One region of the Peribacillus sp. Hz7 genome, then DNA from elsewhere that is predicted to be linked to it. Evidence: riboswitches for the same ligand, from Rfam matches in the RefSeq annotation. Region 1 holds a riboswitch; each other region holds the start of a gene.
What was found. Region 1 has a riboswitch for S-adenosylmethionine ahead of ACE199_RS10070 (methionine ABC transporter ATP-binding protein). Riboswitches for the same ligand answer to the same signal wherever they lie in the genome.
Positions count from the first base shown of each region.

Region 2: linked by a shared signal. The riboswitch ahead of ACE199_RS08685 (methionine ABC transporter ATP-binding protein) and the one ahead of ACE199_RS10070 (methionine ABC transporter ATP-binding protein) in region 1 are both predicted to bind S-adenosylmethionine.
Region 3: linked by a shared signal. The riboswitch ahead of ACE199_RS08715 (methionine biosynthesis PLP-dependent protein) and the one ahead of ACE199_RS10070 (methionine ABC transporter ATP-binding protein) in region 1 are both predicted to bind S-adenosylmethionine.
Region 4: linked by a shared signal. The riboswitch ahead of metK (methionine adenosyltransferase) and the one ahead of ACE199_RS10070 (methionine ABC transporter ATP-binding protein) in region 1 are both predicted to bind S-adenosylmethionine.

Region 1 is NZ_JBHHJV010000005.1:246,194-250,431, forward strand. It holds gene ACE199_RS10065 (O-acetylhomoserine aminocarboxypropyltransferase/cysteine synthase family protein) at 1-1,241, shown strand, start outside; SAM riboswitch class I at 1,367-1,479, shown strand; gene ACE199_RS10070 (methionine ABC transporter ATP-binding protein) at 1,688-2,722, shown strand; gene ACE199_RS10075 (methionine ABC transporter permease) at 2,715-3,383, shown strand; gene ACE199_RS10080 (MetQ/NlpA family ABC transporter substrate-binding protein) at 3,399-4,238, shown strand, end outside.
Region 2 is NZ_JBHHJV010000004.1:229,011-233,248, forward strand. It holds gene ACE199_RS08670 (YheE family protein) at 25-234, shown strand; gene ACE199_RS08675 (hypothetical protein) at 398-595, shown strand; gene ACE199_RS08680 (MBL fold metallo-hydrolase) at 647-1,471, opposite strand; SAM riboswitch class I at 1,823-1,926, shown strand; gene ACE199_RS08685 (methionine ABC transporter ATP-binding protein) at 1,987-2,997, shown strand; gene ACE199_RS08690 (methionine ABC transporter permease) at 2,990-3,652, shown strand; gene ACE199_RS08695 (MetQ/NlpA family ABC transporter substrate-binding protein) at 3,719-4,238, shown strand, end outside.
Region 3 is NZ_JBHHJV010000004.1:235,642-239,879, reverse strand. It holds gene metC (cystathionine beta-lyase) at 1-851, opposite strand, end outside; gene ACE199_RS08715 (methionine biosynthesis PLP-dependent protein) at 851-1,960, opposite strand; SAM riboswitch class I at 2,046-2,160, opposite strand; gene fumC (class II fumarate hydratase) at 2,454-3,836, shown strand; gene ACE199_RS08705 (hypothetical protein) at 4,141-4,238, opposite strand, start outside.
Region 4 is NZ_JBHHJV010000003.1:256,687-260,924, reverse strand. It holds gene pckA (phosphoenolpyruvate carboxykinase (ATP)) at 1-456, opposite strand, end outside; SAM riboswitch class I at 1,180-1,344, shown strand; gene metK (methionine adenosyltransferase) at 1,575-2,768, shown strand; gene ACE199_RS07210 (gamma carbonic anhydrase) at 3,152-3,670, opposite strand; gene ACE199_RS07205 (alpha/beta hydrolase) at 3,902-4,238, shown strand, end outside.

The sequences.
Region 1 (4,238 bases):
CAGGGGCACGTTCATTGCCGATTTATCAAAGCAATGCTTACTTATTCAAAGATACAGAGCATGCCGCTAATTTATTTGGATTAAAAGAAACAGGTTATATTTATACAAGACTTCATAATCCAACAGTTAGTGTGTTTGAAGAACGAGTGGCCCTTTTAGAAGGCGGAATAGGTGCTTTGGCTACCTCAAGTGGAATGGCTGCTATTACATTAGCGATTTTGAATATTGCTGGTGCAGGCGATGAAATTATCTCTTCTTCAACTATTTATGGCGGAACATACAATTTATTTGCTAATACACTTCCTAAATACGGAATCAAAGTGAAGTTTGTTGAGCCAAATGATTTAGAGAAATTTAAAGAATCGATTACACCTAGAACAAAGGCGATTTATGGAGAAACAATTGGAAATCCAAGCCTAAATGTATTAGATATTGAAGCACTTGCTGACATTGCACATGAAGCAGGGATTCCACTAATTGTTGATAATACATTTGCGACTCCGTACTTATGCCGACCAATTGAATTTGGAGCAGATATTGTTGTGCATTCTGCAACAAAATGGTTACTAGGAAATGGAACAACGATGGGTGGAATCATTGTAGATGGAGGTAAGTTTGATTGGAATTCACCGAACTTCCCTGGATTTACGGAGCCAGATCCAAGTTATGATCATTTAGTATTTGCCGAGGCACTTGGACAGGCTGCATTTATTGTGAAAGCTCGTGTTCAATTGCTTCGTGATATTGGTGCAACGTTAAGTGCACAAAGTGCCTTTCAATTTACATTAGGACTTGAAACGTTACATGTACGAATGAAAGAGCATCTTGCTAATACAAAAGTGATTATTGACTATTTAGAACAACATCCGGCCGTTGAGTGGATTTCATATCCAGGTAAGGAAGACCATCCGGACAAAGCATTAGCTGATAAATATTTGCCTAAAGGGGCAGGTTCGATTATTACATTTGGTATTAAAGGTGGCCGAGAAGCTGGAGCGGCATTAATTAATTCCGTTCAACTATGGTCACATGTTGCGAATGTTGGAGATGCGAAGAGCTTAATTATCCATCCAGCTAGTACAACACATCAACAATTGAGCGATGCTGACTTACTGAAAGCAGGCGTAAGCGCAGACTTAGTTCGTTTATCTGTCGGCATTGAAAATGTAGAAGATTTAATTGATGATTTGAATCAAGCAATTGAAAAAGCGACAGCTGCGGCAACGAAAGAAGTTGAATAAAACAGAATAGTCGGAAATTATTGACTTTTCTAAGACAATTGCACTCCCTATATATCTGTGATAAAATCACAAACATAATTATATATGAACTTAATCTATGTACGATTTAATTATATAGGATGTTACTCTTATCAAGAGCGGTGGAGGGATTGTGCCCGATGAAGCCCGGCAACCGGCAAAGCACTCGCTTTGAAAAGGTGCCAATTCACACAAAGTGTTACGCTTTGAAAGATGAGAGGAAGGATTAGTTTTTCCTGCCTCTCTGCTCATGTAGAGAGGTTTTTCTATTAAGGGTATATAAATCACTACATAGGAGAGTTTACTATCTTAATAGGTTTTATCTATTTTAGCGGGATGAACAGTCTCTATATTGTCGGGAGTGACAACTCGTTAAAGCAACTACCTTCAATGATATAGTTCGTTGATTGGATATAGAGGTGAGTGCAGTGATTTCTTTGTCAAAAGTCAACAAGTATTTCCGCTCAGGGACTGCGAAAAATGAGACCATTAAAGCGGTTAATAATGTGAATTTAACGATAAACAAGAGTGAAATTTTCGGTATAATTGGCTATAGCGGGGCTGGGAAAAGTACCCTGATCCGAATGTTAAATGGCCTAGAAACTCCTACAGAAGGTTCGGTTGTTGTAGCTGGTAAGGAAATTTCTAAAATTAAAGGTGCTGAGCTTCGCAAAGCACGCCAAGAGATTAGTATGATTTTCCAGCATTTTAATTTATTATGGTCAAGAACAGTTCAAGAAAATATTGCCTTTCCGCTTGAAATTGCGGGTGTTCCAGCTAAAAAACGAGCAGAACGTGTAAATGAGCTGATTAAGCTTGTTGGGTTAGAAGGTCGTGAAAAAGCCTATCCTTCTCAACTAAGCGGTGGACAAAAGCAACGAGTCGGCATTGCGCGAGCGCTTGCAAATAATCCGAAAGTGTTGTTATGTGATGAGGCGACTTCAGCTTTAGATCCTCAGACGACGGACTCCATTTTAGATTTACTTGTCGATATTAATCAGCGTTTAGGGTTAACGATTGTACTGATTACACATGAAATGCACGTCATTCGTAAAATTTGCCATCGTGTCGCTGTAATGGAAAGTGGACAAGTTGTCGAGCAAGGTCCAGTCCTTGAAGTATTTAAAAACCCAACGGCTCCGATTACAAAGCGTTTTGTTCAGCAAGTAACAGAGCCAGAGGAAACAAAAGAAACGATCGAGAACTTGCTAGAACGTTTCCCAAAAGGAAAAGTCATTCAACTTACTTTCGTTGGGGAAGATGTAGAAAGTCCTCTTATTACAAAGTTAGTTCGTAATTTTGAATTAGATGTTAATATTGTCCAAGGGAAAATTTCGCAAACGCGAAATGGCTCTTATGGAACACTATTTATTCATATTGATGGAAGTCATGAGGAAATTCTTCGCGCTATTCAATTTATAGAAGAGCAGCAAGTAGGCGTGGAGGTGATGACGCATGCTTGAAGAATTATTGCCGAATATAAATTGGGAAACGATGATTGAAGCAACAAATGAAACGTTATATATGACAGCGATTTCTGTTGCGGCCACTTTCTTTTTAGGGATTATACTTGGACTAGTTTTGTTCCTAACAGGGAAGGATAATTTATGGGAAAACCGATTCATCAATTGGATTATCAGTGCTTTTGTTAATATTTTTCGGTCTATCCCGTTCTTAATTTTAATTGTGTTATTGATTCCATTTACGAAAGCGATTGTCGGAACGATGATTGGAGAAAATGCAGCATTACCTGCACTTATCATTGGTGCTGCACCGTTTTATGCACGAATGGTTGAAATTGGTCTTCGTGAAATTGATAAAGGGGTTATTGAAGCGGCAAGATCGATGGGAGCCAAAACGAGTACAATTATATGGAAAGTATTGCTTCCAGAATCTATGCCAGCCCTTATTTCCGGAATTACTGTTACATCAATTGCTTTAGTCGGTTATACGGCAATGGCTGGAGTAATTGGGGCTGGAGGACTTGGAAATTTAGCTTATCTAGAAGGGTTCCAGCGTAGTCAAAATGACGTAACACTAGTAGCAACGATCATTATTTTAATAATTGTCTTCATTATTCAAATGATTGGAGACTTTATTACATCAAAATTAGATAAAAGATAAGAGGGGATGAACAGAATGAAAAAGTTTTTAGGGTTTGCTTTAATTTTAGTTTTATCAATCGCCCTAGCTGCTTGCGGCAATGACAACAAAGATAATCAAGACGAAAAAGCCGCAGATAATGCAGAAGGAAACACAACGCTAAAAGTTGGCGCATCTAATACGCCGCATGCTGTTATTCTTGAAGAAGCAAAGCCGCTTCTTAAAGAAAAAGGTATTGATTTAGAAATCGTTCCATTCCAAGATTATGTATTACCGAACAAAACATTAGCAGAGGGAGAATTGGATGCTAACTATTTCCAACACATTCCTTACTTAGAATCGCAAATTGCTGAAAATGGTTATGATTTTGTGAATGCGGGTGGTATTCATATTGAACCAATCGCGATTTATTCTAAAAAATACAAAAGCTTAGATGAGCTTCCAGAAGGTGCAACACTTATTATGAGCAGCTCAGTAGCTGACCATGGTCGTGCGCTTTCTTTACTTGAAGAAAACGGTTTAATCACTTTAAAAGAAGGTATTGATAAAACAAAAGCAACAGTTGAAGATATTGTAGAGAACAAACGTGATATTAAATTTGAAGCGAAATACGAAGCTGCTCTTCTTCCAGAAATTTATGCAAATGGAGAAGGCGACGCTGTATTAATCAATTCTAACTACGCTATTGATGCGGGTTTAAATCCTGTTGAGGATTCAATTGCTATTGAAGATTCAAAATCACCGTATGTAAACGTTATTGCAGTGAATAAGAAAGATGAAAACAACGAAGCGATTAAAACATTAGTAGAAGTGTTACGCTCAAAAGAAATTCAAGATTTCATCACGAAAGAATTTAAGGGTGCGGTTGTACCTGTA
Region 2 (4,238 bases), on a different contig from region 1:
AATAGCTATAGAGGAGGTTTTTTCATGATTACTCATTTTCAATGGAAACCGTTGTTCAAAGACAATACTTTACCTGGCTGGAAAATTTCTTTTTATGTAAACAAACAACATTATCAAGCCATTTACCATAAAGATGGACAAATTGAATGGAAGAACATACAGCCTTCGGATAATTTAGAAGCTGAATTAAAACAAGCTATACATGAGCTCATGCTATTTCATGTATATGAGTGATACAACTGGTCCTCTGCGTTATAAATATACGCTGAATAAAAAAGACCCTTCCTTGCTCAAACTATAATGACAACTTCCGTCAGTATTTCATTGCCCTGATGGCTAGTTGAATTAAAGATAGCACTGTATGTTGCAAAATACAGAAGCTAAGGAGGGAATTATTTTGGACGACAAAGAAAAATATACGTTTTTGAAAGATTCAGAATACGATAAAAAGGACTCTGTTTATTTAGACGTTGACCGTATTATCAATGAAGGAATGGCTGGAGGAAATGTCTATACATCAGGTAATAACCAAAACATCGAAGAAGCTCATGAATTCTATGATGAAGCGCCTCCTAATGTAAATAGTTTAGATTAATTAAATGTGAGCTGGCCCTATAAGGTCAGCTCACATTTATTTACTACCTATTCATCTTACACTAGTGAATTGCGCCTTTCTAAGAATGGACGTAATAATATGTTTCGAATCCCATTCATAGTCCGAGTACTCTATAATCGGATACTGCTTCGGGAAAACCTTCTGTTGAATCTCCTCAACGGTTAACCCTTGTTGATGCAGTCGAATAATTTCTCCCTGTAAATTTTCTAAATAGTCAAGCTTAACTTGAAATAGTTCCCTTCCATTTGGAAGATAGCCTGCATGACAACAGAAAACTTCTTGAAAATCATATCGCAATACCTTCTTAATAGAATGTATAATTGTCGGAATAGACTCCTCCTGCAAAATCACTTTTGTTTTTGGCGTAACAAATAAGTCTCCTGAGAAAAGTACACCGTTGCTTTGATTCAAATAAGACATATGATCCCTTGCATGTCCCGGTGTAAAAATAGCCTTCCATGTATGATGATGAGATTGTATCGTTTCTCCAATTGGGCGTGCTTGAAACCCTTCTCGCACTCCCCAAATCCGTTTACGATAATCCGGATATTCTCCCTGTTTTGAACAAACATCAAGCGACATCGAATGAATAAATAATGGTACTTGTTTATGTTTTTGAATCCAAGCGCAACCACCTGTATGATCTTCGTGATAATGCGTAAGCACTACTTGATCAAAATCGACCGACTGAAAAAAAGGAATCAAGTCAGACAGTAAAGACTCTGACCCTGTATCAATCATTAGACCATCTGTTACAAAGACATTTACACCCATCTTAGATTGCGCAGATTCTACTTTTCCATGTACCCATTCTACATCTCCTACCCGTTTCCTTTCTATATCCTTATCCCCCATTCGTTTTTATTGATGTCTATCAGATGAAGCCTTATTACTATTAACTGTATATAAGACACATAACACTTACAAGGAATATATGGAAAATATTAAGAATGGAAAGGCACACTTCCATAACTAATAATAAATTCATCAAAATCACAGATCTATTTCTTATCTAAAAATAACAAATACACCTAAGCTTCAACTAACAATTTTCAGATAGAAAGAGTAAGTTAAATCCTATAATGTAATAATATACAAGGATTTTTGAATATTATTACATTATTCACTGAAAAAATATATTGACTTTTCAAACTATAACAAATAATATTCTAATATAAATATTCTAAAATATCTCAAAATAATAAATACTTATCAAGAGTGACCGAGGGATCAGGCCCAATGACGTCCGGCAACCTCCTATTTAGGAACGGTGCTACTTCCTGCAGAGATACAATTCTGGAAGATAAGTCGTGATATAGATTATGTCGCCTCTTTCACTCAGAAAGAGGCTTTTTTAGGGGGGAACGTCCATGATTGAAATTCGATCGTTACGAAAGGAATACATCACGAAGAAAAGTCGAGTTGTCGGAGTTGATGATGTATCCTTGACGATTCAAAAAGGAGAAATTTTTGGAATTGTTGGATATAGCGGTGCTGGTAAAAGCTCCTTAATTCGTTCGATTAATTTATTAGAACGTCCGACAAAAGGCCAAGTAATTATTGATGGTGTTGATTTAACGAAATTATCGGGTCAAGCATTACGAAAACAACGACTGAAAATCGGAATGATTTTTCAGCACTTTTCACTCATCAGTTCGAAAACAGTGTTTGATAATGTTGCTTTCGCCTTAAAAGCTGCACATCAATCGCCTGAAGCCATTCGCAAACGTGTGCTTGAATTACTCGAAATCGTTGGTCTTAGTGATAAAAAAGATGTATACCCTGCTCAATTAAGCGGTGGACAAAAACAACGTGTTGGAATTGCCCGTGCATTAGCAAACAATCCTACCGTTCTTTTATGTGATGAGGCAACATCTGCCCTTGACCCAACAACAACAAAAGCCATTTTACAATTACTGAAAAAAATTAATAAAGAGTTCGGAATTACAATCGTCTTAATTACCCATGAAATGGAGGTTGTAAAAGAACTTTGTCATCGGGTAGCCGTTATGCAAGATGGGCGCATAATTGAAGAAGGCGATGTATACGGTGTGTTCGCTCAACCTAAACAAGCATTAACGAAACAATTTATCGAAAGCGTCTTAGATTTTGAACTTCCTTCTCATTTAATTACGGAAAGTAAAGGAAGCATTATCAAAATTAAATTTGAAGGACAGCTCGCTAGTGAGGCCATTCTTTCAGACTTATTACAAGAACATCCTGTAAAAGCCAATATTTTGCACGGAAAAATCGAATATATCCAAAACATTCCTTTAGGCATACTTATTGTTGAATTAACCGGGAACACTAATGACATTCAAGCGGCTTTAGACTATATCAACAAACGAACTAGCTATGTGGAGGTGATACATCATGCTTGAATCGATTACAGCTATACTTCCCGATCTTAATAAAGCATTCCTAGAAACGGTGTATATGGTTGGCATCTCGCTTATCATCGCCCTGTTTCTCGGTTTACCGCTTGGAGTTTTACTCTTTATAACAGCAAAAAATTTATTTTTTGAAAATGCGTTTATCAATAGTCTGCTTGGATTCATCGTAAACCTTGTACGATCTATTCCATATATCATTCTATTAGTAGCATTGCTTCCTTTCACTAACTTAATAACAGGAACAACGATTGGACCAATCGCTGCCTCTGTTTCATTATCCGTAGCAGCGATTCCGTTTTTCGCTCGAATCGTTGAAACCTCTTTACGTGAAATTGATAAAGGCATTATTGAGGCGGCGATTGCCGTTGGCGCTTCACCATGGATGATCATTAAAGATGTCCTGCTCGCTGAAGCAAAACCAGGCATCATTCAAGGTCTGACCTTAACAACGATTTCACTCATTGGGTTCTCAGCTATGGCAGGGACGATTGGCGGCGGAGGAATCGGCGATTTAGCCATCCGCTTCGGGTACTACCGCTACGACAATACCGTTATGATTCTGACGATTATTGTTCTCATTTGCCTTGTTCAAATCATTCAAATTATCGGGGACAAGCTTTCTTATTTAGTTGATAAACGATAAGCACAATTATTGCTTTCTTCATAGAAAGTTTTAATACATTATTCAATATTTAGGAGGATTTACAAGATGAAAAAATGGGCATCCTTATTACTCGTTCTTGTTCTTGCCCTTGCTTTAGCAGCTTGCGGCAATAACAAAGACGAAGAAAAAGATACGGCTTCAAACACAACTGAAGAGAAAAAAGAACTTAAAATTGGTGCAACAAGTGGTCCTTTTGCTGACATGGTTAAAAAAGCGATTCAACCATCACTTGAAAAAGCCGGATATAAAGTAGAAGTCGTTGAATTTAGTGATTATGTTCAACCAAACCTTGCTCTAAGCAATGGATCCATTGATGCAAATCTATTCCAACACAAATACTACATGGAAACATTTGCAAAGGAAAACAACTTACAACTTTCTGAATTGATTGTTGTTCCAACAGCACCAATGGGAATTTATTCAAAACAATATAAATCTTTAGATGAAATAAAAGACGGTACATCTATCGCTGTTCCAAATGATCCATCTAATATGGCTCGTGCGCTAAAAATTCTAGTAGATGCCAAACTAATTGAAGTTGATCCAGCTGCTAATCAGTTAACAT
Region 3 (4,238 bases), on a different contig from region 1:
GCTAACCCTGGGTAATAGACGCTCTTAACAAGTGGATGCTGATTTAAATATTCCGCTATTTTTTGAGCTCCTTTTTGAGAATGCTCCATCCGTACAGATAATGTTTTTAACCCTCGCATTACTAGCCAAGCATCTTGTACGCCAAGTACTGCTCCGAATGCATTTTGAAGTGTACCAAGTCTAGCTGCTAGCTCGGGATCTTTCACAACAGCAAGTCCTGCTACAACATCGCTATGTCCAGATAGGAACTTCGTTGCACTATGAAGTACAATGTCGGCCCCTAGTTGAAGTGGTTTTTGTAAAGCTGGAGTTAGGAATGTATTGTCTACATACGTTAAGGCTCCAATTTCTTTAGCGAAATCACAAATTTGTTTAATATCGGTTACTTTAAGAGTTGGGTTTGATGGTGTTTCCATATAAATAGCTTTCGTATTCGGTCGAACCGCTGCTTTCACGCTTTCAAAATCTGTCATGTCGACAAATGTATGGTCAATGTTAAAGCGGTTTAATACAGTTGTGACCATTCGGAATGTTCCACCGTATACATCTTCTGTAACGACGATATGGTCACCTGCTGATAATAATAGGAAGGATGTTGAGATGGCCGCCATTCCTGATGCGAAAGCGAAACCATGTGTTCCCTCTTCTAGTTCAGCAATAATCGTTTCTAATGCTTCACGAGTTGGATTTAGACTGCGGCTATAATCGTATTTACCAAATTGATCAACATCAAATTGATGGAACGTAGATGCGTGCTGAATCGGAACGCTAACGGCACCAGTTGATGGGTCTACTTTATGTTCATTATGAAGCAAACGTGTTTCAAAGCTAAATTGTTCCCCGTTTTTCATTATAATACCTCCTGTTTTACACGAGCAAAAGCTTGTTCTAGGTCTTGAGTTAAATCGTTATAATCTTCAATGCCAACAGAGAAACGCAGCAGTCGATTACATACGCCAGTTGCAAGTCGCGTTTCTAACGGAATATCAGCATGTGTTTGCGTTGCAGGGTACGTAATGAAGCTTTCGACTCCGCCAAGGCTTTCAGCGAAACAAATTAATTGTAAAGATTGTAAGAATGGATTAACGGCTTTTTCATCGATAATGCGGAAGGAAAGCATGCCGCCTTTTCCTGGATAAAGTACATCTGTAACGCATTCATGATTTGTTAAATATTCAGCAAGTGCTTTAGCATTTTGTTCATGTTGTTTCATGCGCAGAGCTAAAGTCTTCATTCCGCGCATAAGAAGCCAAGAGTCGAATGGGCTCAATACAGCGCCATATCCATTATGGTGGAACGCTAACGCGTCACATAATTCTGTTCCTTTTGCGACAATCAATCCAGCTAGTACATCATTATGCCCGCCCAAATATTTCGTTGCACTGTGAATGACAATATCAGCACCTTCTAAAATTGGCTGTTGAAGGAGTGGGGTATAGAATGTGTTATCCACAATTAATATTAAGTTATATTTCTTAGCAATGTCGGCAACAGCTCGAATATCTGTTTCCTGCATAAGGGGATTTGTTGGGGTTTCTAGAAAGATGGCTTTTGTTTGCGGAGTAATTGCATCTTCAATTTCACTCAAACAACAAGTATCTACATATTTACAGCCTAAGCCCCATTTTTTAAACCCTTGTTCTAAAAGGCGGTACGTTCCACCGTATAAATCGCCGCTAACAATCCATTCATCGCCTGATTCAAATAAAGCTAAGATTGTCGCAATGGCTGCCATGCCTGAACTGCAAGCAAAGCCTCGATCGCCGGATTCAAGATCAGCGATTGCTTGTTCAAGAATTTGGCGAGTGGGATTTCCAGTACGAGTATAGTCAAATCCAGTCGATTGCCCAATTCCTTCATGTCGATAAGCAGTTGAGAAATAGACAGGAGGGTTGACTGTTCCTGTAGTTGTTTCGCTTCTATTTCCAATTTGAGCAAGATATGTTTCCTTTTTATACATCACCATCACGGCTCCTTTAAAGATACGAAATAAAAAAAAGTCTTCTTTAAGAAGAAGACTTTAATTTGAGTAAGTTGAGTCATTCTTCTTATCTGCCAAGTTACAGGAACTTGAGGAATTAGCACCTTTTCATTGATCATGGGTCAATGAAGGTTGCTGAGGTGTCAACGGGCCATTCCCTCGACCTCTCTGGATAAGAGTTGAAATAATTTGTTTTTTTTGAATTTACTATACATTTTTCTTAATGTCAATACCAATGGAAGATTTGTTCGATGATATCGTTAATCTTTATATTGTCTATTTTGTTTACAGACATACATAAACTAATGAATTTTTTCGTATAACGTACGAAAATAAGCTATTTTTTTGCTATATACATGGAAAACTTGTACAATGTAAATGAGAATCAATATCAATGAATGGCATGTGGTCTATTAAGAGAAACTAATTAACGGACTATATGATTTTATATGTAAATGGGAGGCAAGGAATAATGGAATTTAGAATTGAAAGTGACACGATGGGTGAGGTAAAGGTCCCTGCAGATAAATATTGGGGAGCTCAAACAGAGAGAAGTCGCAATAATTTTAAAATTGGTAAGGAAAAGATGCCAATTGAATTAATTCGGGCATTCGCTTATGTAAAACAAGCAGCAGCTAAAGTAAATCATAAGCTTGGAGATTTATCAGAAGCGAAGAAAAATGCTATTATAACGATTTGTAGAGAAATTTTGGATGGAACGCTTGATGAGCACTTTCCGCTTGTTGTTTGGCAAACGGGTAGTGGGACGCAAAGTAATATGAATGTCAATGAGGTTATTGCTAATAAAGGTAATAAGTGGTTGGAGGAGATTGGAGAATCGGAAAGACTTCATCCAAATGATGATGTAAATAAGGCACAAAGTTCGAACGATACGTTTCCAACGGCGATGCATATTGCTGCCTATATGGAAGTAGTCAATCAACTAATTCCAGCTATTAAAGTACTGCGTGATACGTTTAAAGAGAAGGAAAAAGAATTTTGGGATGTAGTGAAGATTGGTCGAACACATCTTCAAGATGCGACACCTCTTACATTAGGTCAAGAAATATCTGGATGGAGAGCGATGTTAGATAAGAGTTTAGCTATGGTAGAAGAGAGCAGTCAAAAATTATTGAACTTAGCTCTTGGTGGGACAGCGGTAGGAACAGGGATTAATACAGACCCTGAATTTCCAGAGGAATCAGCGAAACAAATTGCTGAGGATACGGGACATCCGTTCCAAACATCTGATAATAAATTTCATGCGCTGACAAGTCATGATGAAATGGTCTACGTCCACGGTGCGTTAAAAGCACTAGCTGCTGACTTAATGAAAATTGCTAATGATATTAGATGGTTAGCAAGTGGTCCAAGAAGCGGTATTGGCGAAATTGCGATTCCAGAAAATGAACCAGGAAGTTCTATTATGCCAGGTAAGGTAAATCCGACTCAAAGTGAAGCCTTAACGATGATTGCGACTCAAATCGTTGGAAATGATGCGACCATTGGATTTGCAGCCAGCCAAGGTAATTTCGAGCTAAATGTCTTTAAACCGGTTATTATTTATAATTTTTTACAATCGGTTAAATTATTAACAGAGGGAATTCTTTCTTTCAATAACAACTGTGCGGTTGGAATTACAGCGAATGAAGAAGCTATTAAACAAAATGTAGAACGATCTCTTATGCTTGTTACGGCGCTTAATCCATACATTGGTTATGAAAGAGCGGCGAAAATTGCGAAACACGCATTTAAGGAGAATTCTACTTTGAAAGAAGCAGCCCTTCAACTTGGTTATTTAACAGAAGAAGAGTTCGATAAATGGGTCGTCCCAGCTAATATGGTGAATAAATAAGAAAGTTTAATGTACCCTTTCGCATGATTGTGAAAGGGTACATTTGTCATGGTCTCAGAAATATGCACATGTACACTTAATATGCGAAGAAAATAAAGTAGAAATTAATGAATGATCGTAATGGAGATAACATCTATGAGGAATCAATCTATTTTTGAAGAAAAGTGATGGATTTCCCCATTCAGTACTGAATGGGCAAGTTCCATACTTCATAATTCATGGGATAATCTAAGCTTAAGACAAACAGGTGGTAATGCTTGTTGAAAGGACATCCAATGAAGGGATGCCTTTCTAAATGATGGTTTTAATTAAAAGGGAGGGTGTATTGGTGGACATTTTCAATTGGATTTGTGACGATTAAACGGTTACCAGAAAAGCTCCAATTCGCCAAATCATAGCAAA
Region 4 (4,238 bases), on a different contig from region 1:
AAATTGAGAATCATGATTAGCTAATTCCTCTTCTGTAGGACGGATGAATAATTGATGTGCAAAAAGATTGTGCCAAGCATATTCATTCACAACTTGAATTGGAAGGCGAGATGATTGATCAGCACCTGCAAAACCTTTAAACACAAAAATTTCATCTTTTTCTTTTAAATACTCTGTTACTTTGTTGTATAATTTATTAAACGTCTCTTCAGAAATCGGCTGGTTAGAGTTCCAGTCTATTTTATCTTTTACGGAAGCCTCTTCCACGATATATTTATCTTTAGGTGAACGACCAGTGTATTTACCTGTTTCAGCTTTAATTGCTCCTGTTGCTGTTAATTCACCTTCGTTACGGCTTAATACTTTTTCTACTAACTGAGGTACAGAAAGTTGTATGTGAGCGTTTTTACCAGCTAATAATTGGTGTAACTCATTAGAAACATCCACAGAATTCATATATGAGATACCTTCCTTTGTTTTAAGTTTTTTAAATTACGATTAGTATAACACATTTATTTAATTAGTCTATACTAATTATTTTTTTTTGTGATTTTTTTTATATGGTCTCCTTAATCAAGTTTATCATTCGATTAAAAGGAAATATTTATCAACAAAGCAATGATAGGGTTGCATAACAGACTTGTCAACAATATTTTAAAAAATGTCATATAATAAAATCGATATGAGTATGATGAAACGTGTTCACTTTGTCAGTTGTCTAAAAAAGGATTATAGTACTCGACGTTTTCCAGTGTATAGAGTAGGTTTCTTTGCAAGCGTATGAGAAGGCACCTAACATGTTTCTTTTAATAGGAAAGAATTAAGAAAGAAATTTATTTAATATGACTTTAACTGGAAGGTACTAAAAGGTTTTTTATGCTATTCGTAACACTATGTTACAGTATCTCTTATTATGTATCGTTTGTCGATGTAATTAGGACCTTATAATCTAACGTTGGGTAGCTAAAAAATGTCATATCCTCTTATCCTAATCGTGCAAGGGGGAGTTGTTCATTATAAAAAGGCTATATTAATGATGCTGTTCACTTTTTGCTTGTTTCATTCAGACTAGCTGAAAGGTACGTGGAACTGTGATTTCATATAGACGATATAAAACATTGTACAAAAAAGTGTTGACAGCGTCCAACAGATTCCGTATCATTTTTAATTGTACGGATTCTCTTATCCCGAGTTGGTGGAGGGACAGGCCCTATGAAACCCAGCAACCTGCCATAGTGTGAACTTAAAGTGAAATGAAGGCTAAAAATAAGGCCGTTCATTTTTTAAGGAATCGTGGTGTTGGTGCTAACCTGAGCAAGGTAAACAACCCTTGAACGATAAGAGTGAAAGGATAGTTGACAGATAATAAACCTTTCCTCATTAGTTAGGAGAGGTTTTTTTGTATTTTGAAGAAGAATCAAAGTACAAGGGAAACATGAATTTCGATTAATCGAGATAAAAAGTCGTGTTTTTCTAAATATATTTGTCACTATGATGGAAGCTAATAAGGGAATGAGCTCCGTAAAAGACAGACTTTTGCCTATAATATAACTAACTTCCAAGGAGGAAATAAGATGTCAAAGAACCGTCGTCTATTTACTTCTGAATCTGTGACAGAGGGTCATCCAGATAAAATTTGCGATCAGATTTCAGATTCAATTCTTGATGCAATTCTAGAAAAAGATAAAAATGCTCGTGTTGCTTGTGAAACAAGTGTAACTACAGGGCTTGTACTTGTTGCAGGTGAGATTACGACATCTGCTTATGTAGATATTCCACGTATCGTTCGGGATACAATTGCTGGAATTGGTTACACTCGTGCAAAATATGGTTTCGATGCCGAAACATGTGCCGTACTAAGTTCAATTGATGAGCAATCAGCGGATATTGCTGCGGGAGTAAATCAAGCGCTTGAGGCTCGTGAAGGAACAATGACTGATGAGGAAATCGAAGCAATCGGTGCAGGAGACCAAGGTTTAATGTTTGGTTTTGCTTGCCGAGAAACAGAAGAATTAATGCCGCTTCCTATTTCTTTAGCACATAAACTTTCTCGTCGTTTAACAGAAGTTCGTAAAAACGGCACATTAGAATATTTACGTCCAGATGGGAAAACACAAGTAACTGTAGAATACGATGAAAACAATCAACCAGTTCGCGTAGATACAATTGTTATTTCTACTCAACATGACCCAGAAGCAACGCTTGAACAAATTCAAGCTGACTTAAAAGAACATGTCATTAAAGCAGTTGTACCAACTGAATTAATCGATGAAGCAACAAAGTATTTCATTAATCCAACAGGTCGTTTTGTAATCGGTGGACCTCAAGGGGATGCAGGTCTTACAGGTCGTAAAATCATCGTTGATACGTATGGTGGTTACGCTCGCCATGGCGGTGGAGCATTCTCTGGTAAAGATGCAACGAAAGTGGACCGTTCAGCGGCATATGCAGCTCGTTATGTAGCGAAAAACATTGTAGCTGCTGGTCTTGCTGATAAAGCGGAAGTACAGCTTGCTTATGCAATCGGTGTTGCTCAACCTGTATCAATTGCTGTAGATACATTTGGAACAGGCACAGTAAGCGAAGAGAAATTAGTGGAGCTTGTTCGCAATAATTTCGATCTTCGTCCAGCGGGTATCATTAAAATGCTTGATTTACGTCGTCCTATTTTCAAACAAACAGCTGCTTATGGACATTTTGGCCGTACAGATGTGGATCTTCCATGGGAGCGTACAGATAAAGCGGAAGCGTTAAAAGCACAAGCATAACTATGATAAGAAGAACTAACTTATTTGAGTTAGTTCTTTTTTTATTAGTCATGGAGCATATATATAGGTAAAAGTAAGCCCAAAATCATATATAATACAAATAGAACCTTTTCGACAAAATACCTAACTTGTAACGAGTTAGGCACTATATATGTATTCATATTTTAAGGGCAGTAAGGTCCTTATCTCAAGATTATGAGGAAATAATAAGGAAGGCAGGGGGGAGAAGGCTGCCGTATTGCTCCAATTGGTGAGATATAGTTGAACTAATCAGGTTTGTACGGTCACTTGATTAAAGCGAAGCGGAAATCTTAGTGACCGTAGAACGTGGCTAACTATCAATTGGGGGTGAAGGGAAGACCCAACTGTATAGAAGTTTCCTTTTATTTAATTCTCTCTGCGTGTTTGTATAATTGTCCTTTTTCAGCGTATTCTCGGATAATGCGTTCCACATCTTTACGATCTTCATCATTCAGCTCGCGCACGACTTTTGCTGGACGACCAAATGCGAGTGTATTTGGCGGAATCACCTTGCCTTGAGGAACGAGACTACCGGCCCCGATAAAGGCACCTTCACCAATTTCTGCTTTGTCTAGGACGATGGAGCCCATTCCGATTAGCGCACCTTTACGGATTTTACAGCTATGTAGAATAACTTGATGACCAATTGTTACCTCATCTTCAATAATCAGCGGGTTATTAGGACTTTGATGAAGTACACTATTATCTTGGATACTTACTTTTTTCCCGATAATCGTTGGGGCTACATCGCCACGAATGACGGAGTTAAACCAGATTGTTGTTTCTTCGCCAATTTTTACATCTCCAGTTACAACAGCATTTTCAGCAAGATAAGCACTTTCAGCAATTTCAGGAGTTTTTCCTTTAAAAGGATAAATAATCATTTTGTATCAATTCCTTTCCGTAACTAGTATTTTTCGGTATTATTTTAATATACCGTAAAAAGATATTACTCATTAATCATACGTGTACTGGTCCATTAGTTCTATTGTTTTTTTTACACAATTTTAAACTAAGGATAAATACTTGGCTTTTATTAAAAACTAATGTCACTATCTTTCAACAGCGTTTTTTATATTACACCTAGAGAAAGATAAGAAGGGGGAATTCACATGTGGAAATGGGAGGCAGAGGGTGCTGCAAAAGCAGTAATTGTCATCATTCATGGTGCGATGGAGCATCATGGGCGCTATAAGTGGCTTGTGCAAATGTGGCGATCATCTGGATACCATGTTGTGATGGGGGATCTTCCTGGACAAGGAATAACATCACGTGCTTCTCGAGGTCATATTGATTCCTTCGATGAATATTTAGATGAAGTGAAAATTTGGATTGAAGCTGCTTATGAATACTCATTGCCTGTATTTTTGCTTGGACATAGTATGGGGGGATTAGTAGCAATTCGTCTTCTTCAAGAAGAGGAATGGGATATTGCTGGTGTGATTTTAT